Regions from separate parts of the Neisseria mucosa genome, predicted to be linked through region 1. Evidence: predicted binding sites of a transcription regulator. Region 1 holds the regulator's gene; the other holds the start of a gene.

Region 1 (4,088 bases):
GATGCATTTCGCCGCGAAATTTTGTCAGATGAAGAATTAGGCTTAGGCAACTCTATCCACGTCAATGCCTACCGTATCGCCGCTTTGGTACCCGGCTCGCTCAGCTTAATTTTGGCCGACTTGATGCCTTGGCACAACGTATTCATCATTACTGCACTATTTATGCTGCCCGGTCTGCTGATGACCCTGTTTTTAGCGAAAGAGCCTGACATTCCACCATCCGTGTCGCGTACATTTGCCCAAACGGTTTCCGACCCTTTCAGTGAATTCTTCTCCCGAAAAGGAATCAAACAAGCCATATTGGTGTTGCTGTTTATCTTCCTCTACAAACTGGGCGACAGTATGGCGACTTCCCTGGCAACGCCGTTTTATCTGGACATGGGCTTCAGCAAAACCGACATCGGCCTCATTGCCAAAAATGCCGGTTTATGGCCTGCCGTCATTGCCGGTATCGCCGGCGGTATTTGGATGTTGAAACTCGGTATCAACAGGGCATTATGGGTTTTCGGCGTGGCGCAATGGGTAACGATTCTAGGCTTTGCCTGGCTGGCGGGTTTCGGTAAATTTGAAACCATTACCCTGACGGAACAAATGATGCTTGCCGCCGTGATTGGTGCGGAAGCGGCAGGCGTAGGCTTGGGCACGGCGGCATTTGTCGCCTATATGGCCCGTGAAACCAATCCTGCTTTCACGGCCACACAATTGGCCCTCTTTACCAGCCTGTCAGCCGTTCCCCGTACATTTATCAATGCTTCGGCAGGCTATCTGATTGAAGCGATGGGTTACTTCAATTTCTACTGGCTGTGTTTTGCCCTAGGCATACCCGGCATGTTGCTGCTGTTTAAAGTGGCACCATGGAATGGTCAAAAAGTGAGTAACTAGATTGCCAGTCTAAAACTTCTAGCAAAACAAAAGGCCGTCTGAATGGTTCAGACGGCCTTTATCATACAAAAACTTTATTCTATTCTGCTTCAGGTTTGACAGTGCTGCGGACATCGCCACTTTTTTCTTTATGTTTCAAAACAGCGCGGTCGAGTTTGTCCATCAAAACATCAATCGCGGCGTACATATCCTGTTCAATCGCTTCAACGTGCAAATCTTTGCCTGCCAGATGGACATCGGCTTCGGCTTTTTGGCTGACTTTTTCCACCGAGAGCGTGATGGTCACGGAAATGATGTTGTCGGCGTGGCGGCTGATTCGTGCCAACTTGTCGGAAACGTAGTTTTTGATGGCTTCGGTAACATCAAAATTCAGACCGGTGATTTTCAGATTCATGATACAGCTCCTTCGGTTGGTTAGTCCGTCAAAACGGATCGGAATATATCTACTCGGTAAATTTTCGTTTGTGTGCCGGCGGGATGTCTAATGATTCTCTATATTTAGCCACTGTACGTCTGGCGATTTCAATGCCGCGTTGTTTTAATAATTTGACGAGGGCCTCGTCCGAATAAGGTTTGCTGCTGTCTTCGCTTTCAATCAGCTGGCTCAAGACAGCTTTGATTGCGCCTTGGCTGAACCCTTCGCCCTCATCGTCGGCATTGACTGCCTGTGTGAAGAAATAGCGTAACGCAAACAGGCCGCGCGGGCAAGACAAATATTTCTGGTTGGCGGCGCGCGAAATGGTGCTTTCCGCCAAACCCAATTCGGCGGCAGCATCTTTCATCAGCATGGGCGACAGGCCGATTTCGCCGAAGATGAAAAAATCTTCCTGATTTTTGACAATATACTCGGCAAGGCGGAGGACTGTGCTTTTGCGCAATTCCAAAGAATCAATGCGCTGTTTGGCTTCGCTGATTTTTTCCTTCCACTCCGGCGCGCCCTCTTCCGCCGATTTCATCAGGTCGCAATATTCCTGATTGAGCTGCAGCTTCGGCCAGGCCGCTTCGTTGCTGATGACTTCCCAGCCGTCCTTGCCCTCTTTGACCCAAACGTCAGGCTGAATATAAGGCGTAGGGGTGGCAGAAGCGAAGCCGTAAGCCGGATAAGGATTCAAGCCGGCAATCATATCGAGCGCGGCTTCTATGGTTTCGCTGTCGGCCTGGGGATAAAGTTTGCGGAAACGCAGAACGTTTTGTTTACGGTTTTTGCCCAAATCTTGAAGCGAACTTTGCACCAAATGCGCGGCCATTTGTCTGGCCGGAGAAGCCGGCAAACGCATCAGCTGCAGCATGAGCGACTCGGTCAAATCGGCCGCCGCCACGCCGGGCGGGTCAAAGGTTTGCAATACGTCCAGCGCATTTTGCAGGGCTTCTTCGTCCAGCATCCATTCCAACGGCGTGTGGTCGATGATTTCTTCGAGGCTGTCGGTGAGGTAGCCTTGTTCGTCCAAAAAATCAATCAATACATGAACATAGACCGCTTCTATTTGAGAGAGCGGATGCTCGCACACTTGGGCATGCAGATAGTGTTTGAAATCCTCTTCTTCGGCGATGTTGCTCCAAATATCTTCGGCATCGCCGCCGCCCAACTGCTGACCGGCACGCGGCATGGTGACGGCACGGTTGAGCCCGCTATCGGCAAACTCATCGCTTTCCGGACGCTCAAGCAGAGGATTGTCCGACAACCAGTCTTCCACTTCGCGCTCAAGCTCAAGACCCGACATCTGCAAGATGCGCAGAGACTGCTGCAGCCGCTGGTTGAGCTGCTGGGTCTGTTTGAGTTTAAGGACGAGTGAAGACATAGTGTTTGATTCGAAATGTATGGATAGTTTTTCAGACGGCCTTTATACGGCAGGCCGTCTGAAAGATTAGGTTATCGGTATTATATTTGTATTTGTAGTGATTATTCCAATATTTATAGCCGCCCTCAATTGAAATGAGGGCTTCATATACCGTCAAATATGCATTCAATATTTAAAATTTTCACCCAAGTAAACCGAACGGACTTGTTCATTGTTGACCAAATCATCCGGCTTGCCTGAAGCCAATACCGTACCGTCGCTGATGATGTAGGCACGGTCGCAGATGCTGAGGGTTTCGCGCACGTTGTGGTCGGTAATCAATACGCCGATACCGCGTGATTTGAGGAACTCGATGATTTTCTGAATATCGATGACGGCAATCGGGTCAACGCCGGCAAAAGGTTCGTCCAACAAAATGAAACGAGGCTGCATGGCCAACACGCGCGCGATTTCGACACGGCGGCGTTCGCCGCCGGACAAGGACGGCGCGGGGTTGTTGCGTAGGCGCTCGATATTCAAATCAGCCAACAGTTTTTCCAGTTCGGCATCGATGCGGCTTTTGTCCTTCATGCTGATTTCCAAAATAGCGCGGATATTTTGTTCCACGGTCATTTTGCGAAAAATCGAGGCCTCCTGCGGCAGATAGCCGACGCCGAGGCGGGCGCGTTCGTGAATGGGCAGGTGGCGCAACTCTTGTCCGTCCAGCATCACGCTGCCTGCATCGGCGGCAATCAGGCCGACAATCATGTAAAAGCTGGTAGTCTTACCCGCGCCGTTGGGGCCGAGCAGGCCGATGACCTCGCCGCTTTCGATTTCAAGGGAGAAGCTTTTGACGACTTGGCGTTTTTTGAAACTTTTTTGCAGGTTTTGAACCACAAGACGGCTGTTTTTTGCGCTCATATTCTGTTGACTTTCGATATTGACCTCAGGCCGTCTGAACCTTTTTCAGACGGCCTTTTTGTGTGTTTTCTTATTTGTTTTTCTGCGTGCTGGACGGCTGGATGACCACGCTGACGCGGCCGGATTTCGCGGCGGATTTCACACCGGATTTGGCGCTGCCGTTGATGGTGTAAACCTCGGTTTTGGTGTTGTACGTGATGACCGCACCTTCGGCCACATCGCCGCCGCGCTGCACTTTGGCATTGCCGGACAGGGTAACGAGGTTGGCTGCGGAAGAATACGTCACGGTATTGGCTTGGCCGTTGACCACGCCTTTACCGCCGTCCAACTCTTGGCTGAATTTGACGGGCGAGCCGGTGGCTTTCATCAACTGCTCGCTTTTGTCGTTGCGTGAAACGGTTACGCTGCCGGCACGGATATTGAGCGTGCCTTGTTTGATGATGACGTTGCCGGAAAAGGTGGTGCTTTGGTTGTTTTGGTCAAGCGAGCCTTGGTCGGCTTCAATTT
Region 2 (4,088 bases), 750 kb from region 1:
TTGCCCTGTTCGAGCAAAACCCCGAACACATCTTCACCATCATCCAAACCATGCAGGAGCAAAACATCACCACCATCGAGCCGCAAACCCTGCGCGCATGGTGGGCGGCCACACGAAAAATCAACGCCCGTTTCACCCAAAATCCAGAAAACCGCCGCCGCTTCATCCAATTCTTCAAACACGGCACCGGCCTTACCCAAACCCTCCGTTTTCTCAACCTCTACGGCGTACTGGGCCGCTATCTCCCCGCATGGGAAAAAATCACCGGCCTGCTCCAACACGACCTCTTTCATATTTACCCCGTAGACGACCATATCCTGACCGTCGTCCGCAATATGCGCCGTCTCGCCATCGAAACCCACAGCCACGAAATGCCCGAGGCCAGCGCCATCATGCAGGCCTACCCACGACCGCACATCCTCTACACCGCCGCCCTGCTGCACGACATTGCCAAAGGCCGCGGCGGCGATCACGCCAAAGAAGGCATCAAAGACGCCCAACAATTCGCCGCCGACCACTACTACACCGAAGAAGAAAGCCACCTCCTCGCATGGCTGGTTGAAAACCACCTGCTCATGTCCACCGTTGCCCAAAAAGAAGACATCCAAGATCCCCATGTCCTCCAAGCCTTTTGCCGCCGTATTCCCACACGCGAATACCTCGACGCACTCTACCTGCTTACCATTGCCGACATCCGCGGCACCAACCCCAAACTTTGGAACACATGGCGCGCCAGCCTGCTCCAAACCCTCTACCACAGCACCGCCGCCGTTTTAAACAGCAAACACCACGATCCCGAACGCCTCCCCAACCGACGCGAACAAGCCTCGACCGATCAGCTCACGCGCGCGGCCGTTCCCCTCAAAAACCAACAAAAACTCCGCCGCATCCTCGGCAGCGCATACTACGTCCGCCATCAAACACGGGAAATCCTCTGGCACACCGCAAACCTCGCCTACGACACCCAAAGTCCGGCCGTCCGTAGCCGTATCCTTCCCCAAAGCAACAGCCTTCAAGTCATGGTGTTCATGCCCAATGGCGATCGTCTTTTCGCACGCCTCTGCCGCATCTTCAGCAGCCACCGCTTCGACATCCAAGCCGCCCGCGCCTTCATTACCGAACACGACTACATCCTTGACACCTTTATCCTCCAACTTCCCGACAATCTCCCACCCGAAGAATATCCCGACCGCCAAAGCGCACTCGAAGCCGAACTCAACAGCTTCATCCACGGCAACACCACCGTCCAAAAACAAAGCGGCCGCCCACACATCAGCCGCCGCATCCGCCACATCCCCATCCCTCCTACCGTAATCATCACCCCCGAAGAAGATTATCCCGGCTGGCACACCATAGACATCACCGCCGTCAACCGCCCCCACCTTCTCGCCGACATTGCCGAGACCTTCTTCGCACACAACATCAGCCTGCGCTACGCCAAAATCACCACCTTGGATCAGCGCATTGAGGACAGCTTCATCACCTACAGCCCATCCCTACAAGACCCGCAAACCCAAAACACCCTAAAACAAGCATTGATCGAAGTCTTGACCCCATAAAGGCCGTCTGAACATCTTAAAAACATAGGGTGAGCATTTTTTGCTCACCCTAATCACATCCAAATATATAAACATCCTAAATATACCCTTCTCAAACACTCAAGAAATCCAAAGCCTTAAAATTCAAAATCAGACCTTTACTATGACATAAAACTACATTCTAAAATCATAACCCATATGAATATAATTCTAATAACAAATTTTCATTCACCTATTACACCAAACCCTCTTTAAAAATCCTTCCTGCCAAATCTTTTCCCCATTTATATTCAAACAAAATACGTATGCAAAATAAAATCTATAAAAAACAAAATAATAAAATCAAAAAATATTAAACTCACCGATTAATCCAAAAAATCACCGCCCATCCAAACCAATTAACATATTATTAAATTAAACTAAATTCTGACAAAAAACGTCACACACCCAAACTCGCACACATCCCCTGTCACAAAAAACACAAAACTGACAAAAAACGTCAACCGCCCTATTTCCCTAAAATCCTGAAACTTTCAAACAAAACCTCATAAAACTTAAAAATTAAAAAATAAACCCAATAAAAACAATAAACAAAAAATAAAAAATAAAATTTTTAACCAGTTTTGCGCACTTGGCACACAGACTGCTAGTAACAACACGTCCGATAAGGCCCAAGCCTCAAAGCAGCAAGCCCGACGGAAGCTGTATATTCCTTCTTACTTTATGGTTTACTCATAATACATAGTGCCAAGCACATTACGGACTTTTTACTTAAACATAATTATTCACACTTTCAAACTGGAGTTTTAATCAATGAAAACAATCCAAAAAGGTTTTACCCTGATCGAATTGATGATCGTCATCGCCATCTTGGGCATCCTGGCCGTAATCGCTCTGCCTGCGTACCAAGACTACACCATCCGCGCCAAAGTATCTGAAGGTCTGAGCTTGGCTGAACCAGCAAAACTGGCTGTAGCAGAAACTGCTACTGCATTAAATGGTTTGGACTCAGTTAAAGGTATCAATGGCACTGACAAAGGTAATACAGGTTACTCATTCCCTGAAAACGGCAGTGAATATGTAAAAACTATTACTATTGCGGATGGTGGCAAAATTACAGTAGAAACGAGAAATACTGGTGTAGCAAAAAGCGACGATCCAGCAAAAAGCAAAGATCCTAAGTTTACATTAACTCCCGCTCAAAAAGACCCAGAGTCTCCAATTACTTGGACATGTAAATTTTCTGGTGGCGAACCTAAACATGTTCCTGCCAACTGCCGCTAATATTGGTATTGCAGTCTAAAATATAAGCAAATCCCATAACGCGGTTATGGGATTTGCTTTATAAAAATAAAAAACTTGAAAACGATACACTCAAATGAATACCCCACTTCAAGCCCAAAAAGGTTTTACCCTGATTGAGCTGATGATAGTTATTGCCATCCTCGGTATTCTGGTTGTTGTCGCCATACCCACTTACCAAAACTATATCGGTAGGGCGCAAGCCTCCGAAGCACTGTACCTTGCCGATGACCTGAAAACCGAAATCAGCATCGCTTCAGCAGTAAATAACCGCCTGCCCAATGCAGAGGATGTCAGCAAACAAGGCACAATCGGCGTTACCGCTCAACGCATCGGCGGCACATACATCCAAAACGGTGGCGTAACGGTAGAAGCAGATACAGGCAAAATCAGCATTCCTTTCGATAAAGGGCAAAACAAAGGAAAAGTCCTGACCCTGACCCCTTATCGAATTAACAATGACTCGACTTGGTTGTTTAACTGGCAATGCGGCGGAACACTGGATCCGATGATGATTCCCGCCATGTGCCGAGATAACTCACACGGATAAGAACCAAGCATATACCCTAAGAAAAACACACAAATACATTGCAAAGAAAACACCCCAAACAAAGCCAAATACAAACGCGGAAAGCGAACAAACCAAAAGAACAAAACTCTCCAAAACAAGGTCCTTAAGAGCCTGAATCATCACATTACGAGAATAAATGCCGTCTGAAATCCATTTTCAGACGGCCTCTTTATATTTAATCCGCATCCGACAAGAAAGTTTTAACCTGATTGGTTCAGACGGCCCTCGTCTTTTCACTACTACATAAAACAAATTCGCAACACTCCTGATAAGACAATTTGTCGCCCATCTGAACTCAATATATAATTTAACCATACAAGTCTTTATTTTTAAGCATTTTTCATTTTTAAAACATACATTGCCTACATTGGGAGAAACATCATGCCTCATCTGAATTTAGATAAAACAGATTTAAAGATTCTGCAGGTTTTGCAGGAAAATGGGCGATTGAGCAATGTAGAGCTTTCTGAAAAGGTGGCACTCTCCCCTTCTCCCTGCCTGCGCCGTCTCAAGCAGCTTGAAGATGCGGGCATTATTCAAAAATACGCGGCCCAGCTTTCCCCTGTCTCTTTGGGCCTGGGTTTGCAGGCTTTTATCCGTGTTTCAATTAGCAAGGCAAAAGATGCGCGTGAGGATTTTTCCGAATCTGTCCGCGCTTGGCCGGAAGTATTGAGCTG

Evidence for each region. The regulator sigma-54, encoded in region 1, starts transcription at its own class of promoters, with help from an activator protein. The targets are predictions, from matches to a motif close to CTGGCACGCTTCATGCTT.
Region 2: a site for sigma-54 is predicted at 2,170-2,187, ahead of FOC66_RS06490 (pilin). Genes of this name have one in related genera too.

Annotation. Positions count from the first base shown of each region.
Region 1 is NZ_CP053939.1:2,129,870-2,133,957, reverse strand. It holds gene FOC66_RS10230 (AmpG family muropeptide MFS transporter) at 1-882, shown strand, start outside; gene hpf (ribosome hibernation-promoting factor, HPF/YfiA family) at 962-1,276, opposite strand; gene rpoN (RNA polymerase factor sigma-54) at 1,326-2,681, opposite strand; gene lptB (LPS export ABC transporter ATP-binding protein) at 2,847-3,581, opposite strand; gene lptA (lipopolysaccharide transport periplasmic protein LptA) at 3,652-4,088, opposite strand, start outside.
Region 2 is NZ_CP053939.1:1,381,087-1,385,174, forward strand. It holds gene glnD ([protein-PII] uridylyltransferase) at 1-1,559, shown strand, start outside; gene FOC66_RS06490 (pilin) at 2,352-2,822, shown strand; gene FOC66_RS10815 (pilin) at 2,917-3,390, shown strand; gene FOC66_RS06500 (Lrp/AsnC family transcriptional regulator) at 3,793-4,088, shown strand, end outside.